2 regions of the Peribacillus sp. YIM B13472 genome follow, and region 1 is predicted to be linked to the other one. Evidence: predicted binding sites of a transcription regulator. Region 1 holds the regulator's gene; the other holds the start of a gene.
The links. Region 1 encodes LexA, which represses DNA repair genes until DNA is damaged. Its sites were predicted from a motif close to CGAACATATGTTCG; they were not measured.
Positions count from the first base shown of each region.

Region 2: addB (helicase-exonuclease AddAB subunit AddB) is a predicted target of LexA. The motif match lies at 5,515-5,528, and genes of this name have one in related genera.

Region 1 is NZ_JBHZPG010000024.1:32,479-40,585, forward strand. It holds gene tkt (transketolase) at 112-2,115, opposite strand; gene ACFX4I_RS17635 (DUF896 domain-containing protein) at 2,351-2,584, opposite strand; gene ACFX4I_RS17640 (YneB family resolvase-like protein) at 2,650-3,306, opposite strand; gene yneA (cell division suppressor protein YneA) at 3,326-3,637, opposite strand; gene lexA (transcriptional repressor LexA) at 3,794-4,417, shown strand; gene ACFX4I_RS17655 (LysM peptidoglycan-binding domain-containing protein) at 4,649-4,843, opposite strand; gene ACFX4I_RS17660 (hypothetical protein) at 5,612-5,899, shown strand; gene ACFX4I_RS17665 (esterase/lipase family protein) at 6,305-7,837, opposite strand.
Region 2 is NZ_JBHZPG010000001.1:353,837-361,943, forward strand. It holds gene addA (helicase-exonuclease AddAB subunit AddA) at 1-1,896, opposite strand, end outside; gene addB (helicase-exonuclease AddAB subunit AddB) at 1,889-5,386, opposite strand; gene lepB (signal peptidase I) at 5,576-6,139, opposite strand; gene ACFX4I_RS01740 (TVP38/TMEM64 family protein) at 6,173-6,787, opposite strand; gene ACFX4I_RS01745 (YhjD family protein) at 7,080-7,451, shown strand; gene ACFX4I_RS01750 (hypothetical protein) at 7,710-7,862, opposite strand.

The DNA.
Region 1 (8,107 bases):
TTTTGTCGAATGGAAGATTTCCTTTAGAATAGGAACACATTCAATATAAAATAGGATTGTTTTTTGGAAAAAAACTGACACCAATCCAATTGGTGTCAGTTCCCATTACTATTATTTAAGCATTTCCTTAACTCGAGCAACTACATTTTCTACAGTGAAACCGAATTCCTCCATGATTTTACCGCCTGGTGCAGAAGCTCCAAAATGATTGATGGCCAATATTTCACCTTCATCACCTGCATAACGATCCCAGCCAAATGGTGAAGCCACTTCGATAGCTAGACGTTTTTTCACTGCCGGATTGATTACGCTTTGTTTATATTCTTTAGATTGAGTTTCAAATCGATCCCATGATGGCATGCTGATTACCGAAACATCAATTCCTTCGTTCGCTAAAGCTTTCTGTGCTTCCACAGCCAAGTTCACTTCGGAACCAGTCGCAAGAAGTAATGCATCGGCTACTTCTTTCTTGGAAGCAGAGATGATGTAAGCACCTTTTGAAACACCTTCATACGCGGTTTCGGAAGTGTCTTTTATTGTTGGCAATCCTTGACGAGTCAGTACAAGAGCAGTTGGTTTATTTGTAGACTCCATTGCCACTTTCCAGGCTGCTGCCGTTTCATTGCCATCAGCTGGACGTATTACCCCTAGGTTAGGCATTGCGCGCAATGATGCTAATTGTTCGATTGGCTCATGAGTCGGTCCGTCTTCCCCTACAGCAATGCTGTCATGAGTGAACACATAGTTTACTGGCAGTCCCATTAGTGCTGCCATTCTTATGGCAGGACGTAGATAATCAGAGAATACAAAGAATGTTCCTCCGTATACTTTTAATCCACCATGAAGTGCCATTCCATTTAAAGCCGCACCCATAGCGAATTCACGTACACCGAACCATATATTACGGCCACTGTAATTACCAGGTAATAGGTCTGTCTCACCTTTTATGGCAGTATTATTAGATCCGGCTAAATCCGCAGAACCCCCAATGAAGCTAGGGACCTTTTTGGCAATCGCATTTAGTACTTCCCCACTCGAAGCACGGGAAGCTAATGTCTTACCTTCTTCATAGACTGGAATTTCCTGATCCCATTCAGCAGGCAGTTCACCTTTGATGGCAAGCTCCAATTGCTCTGCTAACTCAGGATGTGCTTCTTTATAATTTTTAAACAATTCATTCCAAGCCTCTTCTTTTTGAGCGCCTGCATCAACAACAGCTTCATTGAAGTGTGAATACACTTCTTCCGGAACATGGAAGTCCTCTTCGAATGTCCATTTATATGCTTCTTTTGTCAACTTCAGCTCATCTGCACCAAGCGGAGCGCCGTGAACAGCAGATTTACCTGAACGGTTTGGTGAACCGTAACCAATAACCGTTTTCACTTCGATTAATGTTGGGCGTGCATCATCGGTTTTCGCTTCTTCAATCGCTTTGGCAATTTCCTGAAGATCGTTCCCATCCTCAACGCGGATATATTGCCATCCATAAGATTTAAACCGGTCTGCCACGCTTTCACTAAATGATTGACTTAAGTCTCCGTCAAGGGAAATATCATTAGAATCATATAAAACAACAAGTCTTCCGAGTTGTAGATGTCCAGCTAATGAAGCGGCCTCTGCAGAAACACCTTCCATTAAATCCCCATCTCCACAAATGCTATATGTATAATGATCGACCACATTATAAGAATCGCGGTTATAGCTTTCTGCCAAGTGACGTTCTGCCATTGCCATTCCGACTGCCATTGCGATACCTTGTCCAAGCGGCCCAGTAGTTGCATCTACACCAGCAGTATGTCCGTATTCAGGATGTCCTGGAGTTTTACTGCCCCATTGGCGGAAGCTTTTCAAATCATCGATAGATAAGCCATAGCCCGATAGATGAAGAAGGCTGTATAACAGCATAGACCCATGACCAGCTGAAAGAACAAAGCGGTCTCTATTAAACCAATCTGGATTTTTCGGGTTATGGTTCATATATTCGGTCCATAGTTTATACGCCATCGGCGCTGCACCCATTGGCATACCTGGATGGCCAGAATTAGCCTTTTCAATTGCATCAATCGATAATGTACGAATCGTATTAATAGAAAGTGCATCTAATTTATCTAACATATCGTAAAAACATCCCTTCCTGTAATGTACCTCTTTATATTATAGTGACAAGCATAATATCACAACTAAAATCACTATTTACTGCCCCAATATTACAATTTTCTAGAAATAAGAGAAGTCCCCTATTTAGATTAAACTAAATAGGAGAATACATACATGAATGCACTCTCTTTTTACTCCAAATTGCTAATAGAATCCTCAAATGGAATGTTCCATCAGAAGAATCCAAGCATTATTAATGTAAGTTTCTTTTTTCTTTTATATTTTTTATCTTTTGAGGAGTGACATCATTACCTTCTGGATCCACGACTTTCACATGCTCCAACGTAGAGGTCATGGACTTTCTGAATGTTTCCAAATACTCACTTCTCAATTGGGTTTGTTCTTTCGCCTCAACTTCCGTCAAACCTTCAGCCTTTGCCTTTTTAGAAAGTTCATTAATACGGGCTAATTTTTCTTTTGATAACATAATTTCGCTCCTTCATAATCTGCGGATATTGTCATGGTATTAAAAAAATAGCGAAATTACAAGTTCTATGATTGACTTTCCAGTGTATTCAGTTGATGTTCGAGGAAACGCCTGTTCACAGTAGCCTTAGATACATTGTATCCAAATCCCCTTAAAGTTGCTGCGATTTCAGCAAATGTCAATCCATTGGCCCGAAGTTTAATAATTTCCTCTATAGGAATCTCCTTACGGTCCCTTCCAGTGGAATTCCTTTGATTCTGAAGATTTTTTTGAGGACGATACCCTTTTTCAACGGCCCTTATCATCCCGCGCTTTATTTTAAGATTATGTAGTTTCCTTTGATATTCTTCTACAATTCCGACTATCTGGATGACCATCGCATCCGAATCCGATAGCTCAAGTTCCCCATCGTGTGAGAGCGTATAAATTTTAACATCTTCTTTAAGGATGACATGGAAAAGGGCTATTTTGGCATTTCCTCTTCCCAGTCTTGTTTCGTCCTGGATTAATAGTACTTCAGCTTCTTTGGTTTTAAATAGTTCGAGCATGTCAAAAATGCCATCCCTATTCAACTCATAACCACTTGCCTGTTCTTTTATGATGGAAATGACTTCAACATCCATCTTTTCTGCCAATTTGACTAATTCATCTTCCTGCCTTGCCAATGATGTTTCCTGTGACTCTTTTTCTGTGCTGACCCTACAATAGATTACCGCTTTCATAATACCCTACCTTCACTGCTTACTGCTCACTCGCCAAATTCTGGACAAGTTCTTCCCCTTTAACCGGAATGACGATGACTTGACCAGGTTTAATCGAATCCGCCCTGACTTCATTATGCTCTTCTATCCAACCAATGAATTCTTTTTTTGTCAAATTTGCTTCTTCATATTCTTCGGCAATTTCCCATAGGGTGTCACCTTCACTTACTTCTATAGAAAGGAAATCATTTTTTTGTTCATTGTTCAATGTACAAGAGAATAAAATTGAAAAGATGAATACTGATCCCGCTAATAGAATCGTATAAATATAATTTTTGTATAATTTTTTCATAAATATCCCTCCAAAGCGAATGTTCGTTCGTATGTTATGATCAAATTATAATACGAACGTTTGTTTCAGTCAACAACAAAATTCGAACTTATGTTTGTATAGAGTTGGGGGCCATGCTATAATATAGCCAAAGAACATTGGGGAAGAGGTGCACAAATGACTAAACTATCAAAACGGCAGCAAGATATTCTTGATTTCATTAAAGAAGAGGTTCGCCAAAAAGGCTATCCACCTTCCGTACGGGAGATTGGCGAAGCAGTGGGACTTGCATCAAGTTCAACAGTACACGGACATTTATCCCGCCTGGAAAGTAAAGGCCTGATTAGACGTGACCCAACCAAGCCAAGGGCCATTGAAATAATGAATTCGGAGGAAGCGAACAATATTCCCAAAGCCAATGTCGTGAACGTGCCGTTACTTGGAAAAGTAACAGCGGGCATGCCCATAACGGCCATCGAGAACATAGAAGAATACTTTCCGCTTCCCGAAAGCATGGTTCCACATGATGACCATGTTTTCATGCTGGAAATCATGGGTGAAAGTATGATCGAAGCTGGAATTCATGATGGAGACTATGTCATCGTCAAACAACAAAGCAATGCCAATAATGGAGATATCGTCGTGGCCATGACGGAAGATGATGAAGCCACTGTAAAGCGATTCTTTAAGGAACCGGATTACATAAGGCTTCAGCCTGAGAACTCAAATATGGAACCAATTATTTTACGAGATGTTTCGATACTTGGAAAAGTAATAGGCTTATATAGACAAATACACTAAAAGCGCTAACCGCGCTTTTTTTGTTTTGTTTAATTTATGTCCCGAATTCTCTCAATATGCATATGGAAGAGTAGGTTTTGATATATTTTTTTAATAGAATCCATTTTCATGGGAATATTACATCTTTTATAACGGATGTAAGGTACACTATCCCTCTTGATATAAATACTTTGGCAAGAAGCTCATTCAAATAAAAAAGGAGAGCGTTAAAATACCGCTCCCAGTTAAAATTCATTTCACTCTTAATCTTTGATTCACTTTAATAAGGTTAAGATCGACCAAGCCATTCCACTGTTGAATCTGCACTTGTGTAGAACCATATGCTTTTGCAATCCCAGAGACGGAATCCCCTTTTATGACAATATGATAAACCTCCTCGTTGCTTGCATCATATTTAGTTAAATCGCTTGTTTCGATAAGGTTCACCAGTTTTTCTGTATATTCCGGATCCGAAGCATACCCCGCATCGAATATTGCTTTGAGTGCTTTTTTGTAATCTTTTTCTCCAATGACAGCTGTATATAGACTTCACTTCCAAGACGCCCCCTTTACGTATAGATTGGCAAGATCTCGAAGACTTTCTTCCCAAGATGGGTATTTCCTGAATTTGTTTCATACTTGAACGGGCACACCGTTGATGCATTCCATTTTTTGGATAATGACAGACTTGCCCTTAAAGTCATCTTTTATACCGAATATATTTTTTCCTTGATTTGCTAATAAGCTTGTGCAATGACAACAGAAGGTAAAATATTAAATTCCTTTTGAATTTTCTGGGCATAAGGAGCAATTTCCTTAATTAATCTTTCCTTGCTCATTAGAACCTACCATTAAAAGGTATTACTTTATTTTTTACTGTTTATCTTCATTAATATTCTTAACCATGAGAAAGGTTACAGCTTGTCCATCAAAAATGAGTCCGATATTTCGTTTATTACTTTTAATTTAGATAACATACTTATGTTGGCTCGCTCCGAGTTTTATTAAACCATTCCCGCTGCCAACCAGAAAAAGCCGTCAATCCATATAATTATATGGATTGACGGCTTTAAAATTGAACTCTGAAAATTTTCAAAACCTGGTTGCATAACCTTTTATTTATTAGTTTTAAATATGAATTTATTTATTATTGTATAAAGCCTTGATAAAAAGTGAAAATTAATTTTGAAAACTTCAATTTAAGGTGGTGAAATTATGGACTTCCCAACCATCCATACAAACTTTTGGGATGCGGTAATAGCCATTCCTATCATCATGATTCTTACTCAATTTATTAAGGTCATGTTTCATATTCATCCAAAATTCATCCCTACCATCGCTTTGGGTCTTGGCTTATTCATTTCCATTTTCATCAGTCATCGTCATCACTTGGTTGCAGGGATTTTCATGGGCTGGTTTTATGGCTATGCAAGCATTGGCAATTATGCTGCACTTAAAACTGGTATTTTGTCTTATAGAGACACTTATCATAAGACAGATTAAACCCTATGTCTCTCGCTGCAATTCATCAATCTCTTGTATTGCAAGGGCCCTACTTGCTTCTATCCCCATCGAATATCCGTTAAATTAATTTCTATATTAACAATTACGACCTGAATGTTTCCTTTGGCTGAATCACCATCTCCCATGTTAACCATACCATTAAACATTACCCCAAAAATACCTTTTCAATTAAGAAAAGGTATTCATTTGGTAAAAAAAGGAGGTTCGGAATACTCTTATCCCGAACCATGATTTTAATGGTTGAAACCCTCACCTGATTGAAGAAATTTACGACGCTCCTGCCGAAAAACGACTAACCAAAATCCACTAGATGCTTGCTTTGATGAGGCTTGGTAGACAGTAGTTGAAAAGGGAGCGGATTTCTCAATAAGAGAAGGCATTTCATTATTTCTCGATATAGACCGAACGAACCAGCGTCCGGGTTCTTTCAGTGCCATCCACATTTTTTTCCTTGACATCAATTGTTACATTATAAACACCTGACTTAGGTACTTCTGGAAGGGTACCAGTAAAATTTTCCGGCTCCATTACCTTAATTGAGCTTTTCCCACTAATTTCATTACCGGTTTCATCTACTAAATGAACCAAAAATGTTGTGCTGATAGGCGTTTTTTTATCTTTCATTGGATTCTTTATTAAAAATTTCGCATCTTTTTGCTTAACTTTTCCGGGCATACTTAATGTAATGGGATTCTTTTCGTTAAATTGCGCTGTGAACAGGTAGGCGTCTTTTGGCGATTTAGTCTTCATTCGCACTTTCCAGTCACCGATTTCAAGGTTGTTTCTATTGAATGTTTGGATGGTTGCACCATTAAAAAAGGAAGTTTCATTTTTGACTGAATCAACCTTTAAGGAAGGTGAATATTTTTTATTGGATGGAGAAATCAATTCAACCTCGACATCATCTGAGGCTGTATATATGGTTATATTACCCGGGGCTGATTCATTTACATGGAAACTTTGTTCAATCCAAACATTTTGTTTCAGGTCATCACCCAGAACAGTTTGAGCGAGTGCGGTTGTAATGACATCATCTTCAACTCGTTCTTTATAATTGACATTAAAGCCAGGAATCCCAGCGGTGGAAGTACTCCTTAAATAGGGTTCAATTCTTGAAAATACAGCTGAACCGACTCGGATATTGTCGTGATCAAAGTTGGGATCCGTAAATAAATGTGTTGCGTAGGGTATTTTTGTACTCCATACATTTACTAGACCATCATTTTCGCCATATGAAGATAGATATTGTCCACCCATTGATAAAGCTGAAAGAACCGGGCCTCTGTTCATACCTGCCACAGTGAAATACATGTTTTTACGAGAGTTAACATGGTTATCCGTGACAGAACGAAATTCCGCCATTTTACCAACTTGTAAAGAATAAGTTCCATCATCTTTTTGACCTAATAGGGAACCAAGCCAGCCCGCATACCAGCTATAAGCCAAATCAGCAAGGTAAGAACCATGATGAGGGGAAGCTAAAGTGATGACCCTTCCAACATATTGGTGTGCTCCATAGTGTACTAGAGCCGCTTGGGTGTCTGCCCCCCCTTTGCTGTGAGCTATAATATTTACTTTTTCGCCCCCGAAATGGTTACTGATTTCTGAAAGCATTTGTGCTAAAAGCCTTCCATTAGCATATTGGCTCACTGATCCATTTCCAGCTGAATCATGAAGCTGAACAAAAACCGTTTGGTAGCCTGCTTCATACGCCTTGGTATACATATCATTGATCCCATGATATTCCGTTTCACCGTACCAGCTGGTTGAACTGCTGTTTCTCCCTTGAACAAACACGATCGGTGGTTTCTCTTTGTCAAGATTGGGAGGAATGCTTCCAAGAAACCAATCCCCTGGACTGAAAGTTTCGGAGGGAGGCTTCAATTTCCCTGCTGAGGAAACGTCTGGCTTAGCCATAATTAATATGGTTAGAATGAGGACAAGAAAAACGATATAATTGATTACATTCCTTTTCAATTGTTATCTCCTCCAATATCCTGTAGTATTTTTTCGAACTCATCCTATTATCAATGCCCTCCTTCCCAGGACTTCCTTAGCCTTCATTATTATATAATTGTACTTTTGCATACCATTACCTGCCATCTTCATAAAGATGGGAGAAAAAAACTAGAAGAAGTTCAATAAAAATGGAGATAAAGTATGAAGATTAGCTTTCATTCATTTAGG
Region 2 (8,107 bases), on a different contig from region 1:
ATACCCAGTCGATAAATTAGCATATACTGGAATTCCCTGCTTTTTAAATTCCTCCATGATTTGCGGTGCCCATGGCATCGAACGAAGAAGAATGACCATGTCTCGATAAGTCGCAGATCGATACTTTTTGGTTTTCGTATCATATATCCGATGCTTTTCGCTTATAGCCTTTTTAATAAGCTTGGCCATCTGCCTTGCTTCAAGCTGTGCTTTTTCAAGCTCCTCGGCTTCAAACCCGCCATCCGATCCTTCCGTTTCCGAATGAGCTTCCGGATCGGCTGTTCCATCAATTAAATGGAGTTCGATTGGATTTGGATCTTCTTCGGGATATGGGGCACCTTTTTTCAATTGGGCATCTTCATCATAATCAATCTCACCGACTGTAATGCCCATCAACTGTTGAAACAAGAAATTGGTCCCGTCGAGAACTTCCTTACGGCTCCGGAAATTGCGGTTTAAATCAATTTTCAGTCCGGAATCAACACCATCATGAGTAAAACGTGTGTATTTTCCAAGGAAGAGATTCGGTTCCGCAAGCCTGAACCGGTAAATGGACTGCTTGACATCACCAACCATGAAAAGATTCCCATTATATTCGCCGTCAGCCGTCACCAGTTTTAAGATGGATTCCTGAACAAGGTTCGTATCCTGATACTCATCTACGAGTACCTCTTTGAACTGGTTCCTGTATTCTACGGCTGCGGCTGAAGGTTTTCGTTCACCATCCACAGTTTCCCCTGTCAAAATTTGAAGACAATAATGTTCCAAATCGGCGAAATCCACCAAGTTCTTTTCTGCTTTTGCAGCAAAAAATCGATCTTCAAACTGTTTAACAAGCATTACAAGTGTATCGACATAGCCCTTGAGCTCCCTTATATCCCGCAAATAGCTTTCCGGTTTACGGGAAAATAACTCTTCCTGTAACGATTTGATGATCTTCTTCGCCTTATCACGATACTTGGTAGCCTCATCCGTAACTTCTTTGATAAAATCTCCACCAGTAAGGCGTTTTGCCGTTCCAAATTTCACATTTTGGATTTCTTCATATAGAGCGTTCCAGGATTGATCCTTAACTTCCGAAAGTTTAGCAACCAGGGCAAGATCAGCTATATAGTTCTCAGCCCTTGGTGCCGGCCCCCCAGGGATTTTTGTCAACGCAAGCGAGCGTTCCAATAAGTCCCTAGAAGTAGCCAATTGTAAACCAATATCGAACTTCAATGAATCGATAAACGAAAGATCATCAATCCCATCATCATCTGCCAACTCATACATGCTAGCAGCACCATCGAGCCATCGGGCCGGATCTGGATTCGATTGCGAAAAATCATGAAGCGATCGAACGATATTCTGAAGCGCATCATCGTTTCGATCGCTAGTGAAAGCATCAACCAAATTAAAGAATTCTTCATTATCACTTTGGCCATACTGCTCCTCGAAAAGCTCTTCCATCACTTCATCACGGAGCAGCTGGATCTCCGTAGAATCTGCAATCCGGAAGCCCGGGTCGATATCCGTCAGATAATAATACTTCCTGATCACCTCTAAACAAAAGGAATGCAGTGTGGAAATCGAAGCACGATTAATCAAGCTCAACTGCTTACGCAAATGCTGTGAATGCGGATTGTCATTGATCGCTTTTTCTAATGCCTCACTTACCCGATGGCGCATCTCGGCAGCCGAGGCATTGGTGAATGTAACGACGAGCAGTTCATCAACATCGATTGGATCTTCTTCGGAAATGACTTTTTGGATGATCCGGTTGACCAGCACCGCTGTTTTCCCTGAACCTGCAGCGGCCGCAACCAGAATATCCTGATCTTTAGCCCATATCGCCTTCCATTGATCTTCCGTCCAAGTCACGTCTCCTGGCAGAGCAGGAATTTTCGTTTTACTCATCGTTCTCTCCCTCCCCCCTTAATAGCTCAAGAACGTCATTTTGTTTCTTCTGTACCAAATTCCTGAATTGATTTTCCTCCAGTGACTGGTCGAATTGGCATACAGATTTAAAGGAACAGAAGGTACACGGCGTTTTTTCCTTTAATTTATATGGCGTTATATCCACATCACCATCGACCATTCGATCACCGGCCTCCTGATAAATACGGCGCACATGATGATTCAGAAGCGAAAACTCTTCCCTGCTGGCAACTTTGGAAGCCGCAAGGAGCGATCCGTCCTTTTTAAAACCAGCTGGAATGATATCCGACTTACCCGAATTTTCAATATCAAGCGAGGTATCCATCATCTGAATGACATTTGAATGATCTAGTACAAGTCCATTCATTTTAAAACTTTTATAAATTTCTTCTTCAATTTTATCCAAACTGAGCATTCCCTTTGATTTGACAACGGGATTATGCACATGAAAATACAAAACGCCGGCTGGAATCGCTTCTTTTCCTATAAGCGACTTGGAATGGGTTACGACGATATCTAGGTATGTCAACATTTGCAGCGCGAGTCCATAATACACTTCACTCATGTTCAGTTCCTTTTCACTCGACTTATAATCAAGCACACGCAAATAGACACCCTCATCTTCTTCCGCTTTATCCACGCGGTCGATCCGCCCGATCAATTCCATCTTCGTACCGTTTTTCAATGTAAAAGAAAGTGGAGGAAGCTCGCCATTTTTTCCGAATCCAAGTTCTAATCCGACTGGGGCAAAACCGCTCACCTTTGCATGTTCACTTAATACGATCGAGGCCCGCCCAATCACGTGTTCCAGTTTCCTGCGTAAATAGTGATGGCGGTTCGTACTTAACAAAATCTGATTTTGGAGTTTAGGAGCAAGTCTCTCCACAGCAATTCTGGCCAGCTCCAAGCATTGTTCCGGGGTCAATGCAGACCAAGGAATATCATGTTCCTTTAAATAATCGGAAATCATTTTCAACGCGCCATGGAACATCTCGCCTATATCCGGGGCATCCAAACGGAAAATTTGCCGTTCCCGCAATTTCAAGCCATGAGCGGCATAATGGGAAAACGGGCAGCTATTGAACATTTCCATCCGGGATACACTTGTAAGAATGCTTTCACCGTATAATTGCTTACTTGTTTCCTCAGATAATTTCTTTGTTCTATTTTGATAAAATAGGCTCGATAAAACCTTAGTTGCTGAAGGACCGGCCATTTCATCACCCATAATGGCATTATATACATCCCACCATAGTGAATGGATTGGATAGTTCCTTTTTTTCAGCTGCAATTGGGCAGCCAGGTACGATAGGGCCACATTATGATTTGCAGCATATTTCACCTGTTCCTCAGCAGGCAGATCGGACGGATCGTTCATATAATACACATCGGACACGTTGGGCAATACGTCCCTTATCCGTTTCAAATAAGATGAGGGTAAAAGTGCCTTTCCTTCCTCATCGGCAAGCGGATATGATAAATAAAGGGCCTCAGCAGGCGTAGTAAATGCTTTGTACGCTGTAAACTCCTCATCCAGCAGGCGCACTTTTGTGCTTGGGGCAACATCAAGTCCACCAGCCAGCAGCACCTCACGATCACTATCTGAAAATATCCCGTCAGATACAGCTTTTCCTGGCAGAACCCCTTCGTTCAGGCCGATAACAAAAGCTGTCTTCACATCATCCAGGCGGGATAAGTCTAGATTAGCGACCAATACTTGGTCAATTGCCGGCGGTACCAAAGAAAATTCAAGAGACTCCAGACCAGCTTCAATGATAACTGCAAACTGTTTCATGGAAAGCTCTTCCCCGCTCAGCAGTTCAACGAATTGATCCAATAGGTCGACAACTGCATTCCATGTTTGCTCATGCTCTCTTGCCGATACCAAATCACCTGCTTCTTCTGCCTCTTGTTTCAGCTTTTCCAATTTTTCCGGTACATGCAATTCTTCAAGATATAGATAAAGGGCTTCACACAATTCCCTGCCATTAACAGCCTTTTTAACACGTTTTGAGAGCTTCAAGATGGGCTCGGTAAATAATTGCTTCATCTCATTCAACTCTTGCTCAAGCTGCATTTCCTTATCCGTTTGATTCCGGTCCTCGAGTTCCAGTCCGCGGAAGCGCCGGTAGGACCAACGATCTTTGGACGTCCACCTGCTTCCTTTAATGCCACGGGCCAGCACATAGTTTTCCAGCTTATCTACCTGTTCGCGCATTCTATCGTGGTTATTTTGCAGCGGAAATAGAAGCTCCGTCTTGATCGCACGAAATACCGGCTCATATCGCCAATAGCCATTGATGATCTCCAAAGTGGAACGAATCAGCTCAATCAAAGGATGATTCAGCATCGTCCGTTTGGAATCGACGAACAAAGGAATTTGATAATCCCGAAAAACGGTTTGTAAAATATCTGCGTACGCTTCTCCATTCCGGACTAAAATCGCAATATCACTGAAACGGTGCTGTTTCTGTCTGACCAACGACAAGATGTCCCGGGCAACTCCTTCAATCTCGGCTCTGCGGTTAACTGCCTGGGCGATCGTTACATCTGGCGACTGCTCAAACGCTTTGGCAGGTCGAATGGAAAAATGTGTTTCCAGATGATTCAGTCCCGGGCTCTTTCCAAACCTTTCCGTTCCTTTTAAGATTCGATCTTCTGAAATCGGTATGCCATTCCTCAATCCAGCCTGATAAAGGTGATGATATAGATTTCCCGTTTGCCTGAACAACTGCAAATCATCCGGAGCATATTGTCTGTAGGGCTGATCTAACGTCAGCGAGATCGTTACACTCCTGCACAGCTTGATCATTTCTTCCACAATCAATAATTCCTGTGGAGTCAAACTATAAAAACCATCGATATAAATATCCGCATCCCTTATATAGGAAGAATCCGCCATTTTCTCGATCAGCAAAGTGAAGTAGTCTTCGGAATCTAAATATTTGTTAACCATTTCATCCTCAAAAGCCTGATAGACCAATTCAAGATCATGCAGTTTATCCTGAATGCCGCTGCCGGTCTGTGAGGTGTCGGTCAAATAGTTTTGAATGTCATCAGGTTGGATGCAATACTGCTTGAACTCAGCCAGCATTAGCTCCATCTGTGCAATGAACCCCTGCTTATCAGCAGAACGACGAAACATCTTTAACTCTTCCTTTTTATCATCCATGATCTTCCGTATCAACATATTAACGCCAACGCTGTCCAAATGCAGCCGGCTCATCCCCCCGGTCTCCTGAAGAACGCGCCAAGCAAGCCTACTAAAACTAAAAACCTGTGTCCGGATCATTCCGGCAAGGCCTGGTGTTTTAATTAATTTATATTCAGATAGAAACGTCATCTGATCAGGAACGAGGTAGATAATTGGATTTCCTTCGGGATCTTCTGCCAATTTGGAGCGAATTTCGTCCAATATATTCGAAGTTTTCCCTGCACCCGATCTTCCCAGTAAAAAATGGAGTGACATCTCTTTTTCCCCCTTACAACATAATATCTAGATCCATCATACCAGAAATACTTTAGTCACCATGACTAGGTTTCTGTTTCCAATTAGATTTACTTTCTATTATTTTAACGTTTCCCTTTAAAAAACACCAATCGTACGTTCGCGTTTTTTCCCAAAAGAAAAAGCCCACATAATTTGGGGCTTCCATGATCATTCACCTGTAAATTTATAATTGAATTCTTTGACCGGCCAATATCGAACATCCACTTTACCGACAACATTTTCAACCGGTATATAACCAAAGTGACGGCTGTCAGCACTTTCAAGACGATTATCACCCATGACAAAAAGCTTGCCCTCCGGAACTTTGGTCACATCCGTCAATTCTTTTAATGTGAAATCACCTGTAAAGTCCTGTCCCGGGAAACCTTCCTTGAATTTCTCAAGATAAGGCTCATCCACTTTCTCACCATTTACGTAAAGCCAATCATCTTTATAACGAATTTGGTCACCTGCAATCCCTATAACTCGCTTAACATAATCTTCTTGTGAATTCGCATGAAAAACAATAATGTCAAAACGGTTGATATCATGAATCTGGTAATTGATTTTATTCACGACAAGTTTATTTCCATCTTCTAGGGTCGGCTGCATCGACTTCCCTTCAACATCATAGCTTGAAAAGAAAAATGTACGGATTAAGATGTAAATAACAAAAGCTATCATCGCTGGTTTTATCCAATCGGATAAAGAATTCTTGTTTGTTTTTTCCATCAAGTTCAACCCCTACTGCATTTATATACTAATTTATTGTCCATCTTCCCTCTTCATGCTTTTATTTAACCGGACTTCAAGTCTTTTCCCCACAAACCATAGGATAAAGATGACGATCCCGATAATGATCGTACGCACAGGTTTATGAATTAAGGATACTAAATCGTAACCTACGAAGCTGATCGTAAAGATCATCACCGCTTTCCCTCCCACTACTGCAAGTCCATATTGCAAGGGACTGACTTTTGAAAGTCCTGCCACGATATTAACGATGGCCGAAGGTGTAAAAGGGAAGCAGAGCAATATGAATAAAGGACCGAATCCATGGCTTTCCACCCAAACCATCAACCTCTGCACCTGTTTATGCTTTTGCAAAAATCGGAAAAACCTCATTTGACCATATCTTCTAATAATCCAAAAGATCAAAAAAGAACCCGCTACCGCACCAATCCAAGAAAATAAAAAGCCCCACCAGAGACCAAAAGCCGTTGCGTTAGCAAGCACGAACACCACTAAAGGCAAAAAGGGCAAAAAAGCTTCCAGCATCGGCAGTAAGATCCCAGGAATTGGACCGAATGAGCGATATTGCTGAATAAGTGCAGATATATGATCAAGTGTAAACCACTCACGAATAGTATCCAAATCCATAATTATCTCCCTCGACATGCTGCTATCAAAGCAGCATAAACTTATTAAAAACTGTTTATTTTAGATATATCACTTTCCCCTGAAATTGCAAGAATTATTATCCATATACCTTCATACTTTCCCTAACTCCGGAAAACATAATCTTGTTAACGAATATTTCTAGATTTATCAAAACCGCTTGCATATACACTGAAAATACATTAGGATAAAAAAAACAGAACAAATGTTCTTTTTTTTTACATGGTATACATACTAATATTAAAAACCGTGCTATTAGAAAGGAGCGGTCAAGATGACCCGCATTCCAGAAGATGACCGAAATATGATTGAAAAAGCCATCTACCTCCCTATGGTTATAACAGTCTTAAACCGGGATCTCAAGGTCATCGAAATTAGTCCGTTTAAATTAAAAAGGCCCTATTCGGAGCTAGTCGAACATATTTTAAAAGTGGTTCAAGACGAACTTGCCGAGGTAAGGCGATATTTGCGCAAGGAGAATATTAAGGTTAGTGAAATCAAACGCGATGAATCCTTCACGATGTATTGTTTTTTATATAAAGGATACGAGGAACATCATAATTATTTCAATCCCCGCCTTCGCAACAAAACCGAAGATTTGTTATGTTATTACTTTTTCGAAAAAAAACACCGTTCAAGGAATTAGCGGATTTCAGGCATCACCACTATATGTTTGTGAAATATAGGTGTTTAGAGCATTTCGGGAAGGATACAGATGCCCTTCGTTGTAAGTATGTATGTCCATTAACAACGCATCCCACCTTTCCTGCTTCATAAAGTTACGGGAGGTCAATTTTTGATGATCAAGATCGATAGGACTTTCTTACCTCCATTCACCTGTATGAATATTCCATAATCATAATATAATTGGCGAGTTCAAACATGGATTTAGCGCCATGAAATATCACTTTTCGATCAAGGCATAACCTATGTAATCAAGTGCATATTGAATATCCTTAACCATTTTAGTTTTGAGATTCTTTAAATCAAAGTTATTAACATGTTCCTTCGCCAAGGTTGGAGTGACACCCGTTATGATCGTTTCCACCCTCATCAAAGCAAGAGCACTCATCATATTGATGAGAAAGTTAGGAAAACAGTTATCTTGAAAGAGGTGCTTCGACAAATCAATGCTAAAGTAACCAATATCATTACCCGCCGAATAATGTCACACATCACTCATGATTTGCACTGAACGATTTAAGGACACAGTCCTTAACGAATAATAGGTCGGGCTCGTATAATAACCATTATCCAATAACAATCATTTTAGAGTCTGTATAATGTTTTTGCAAAAGATTA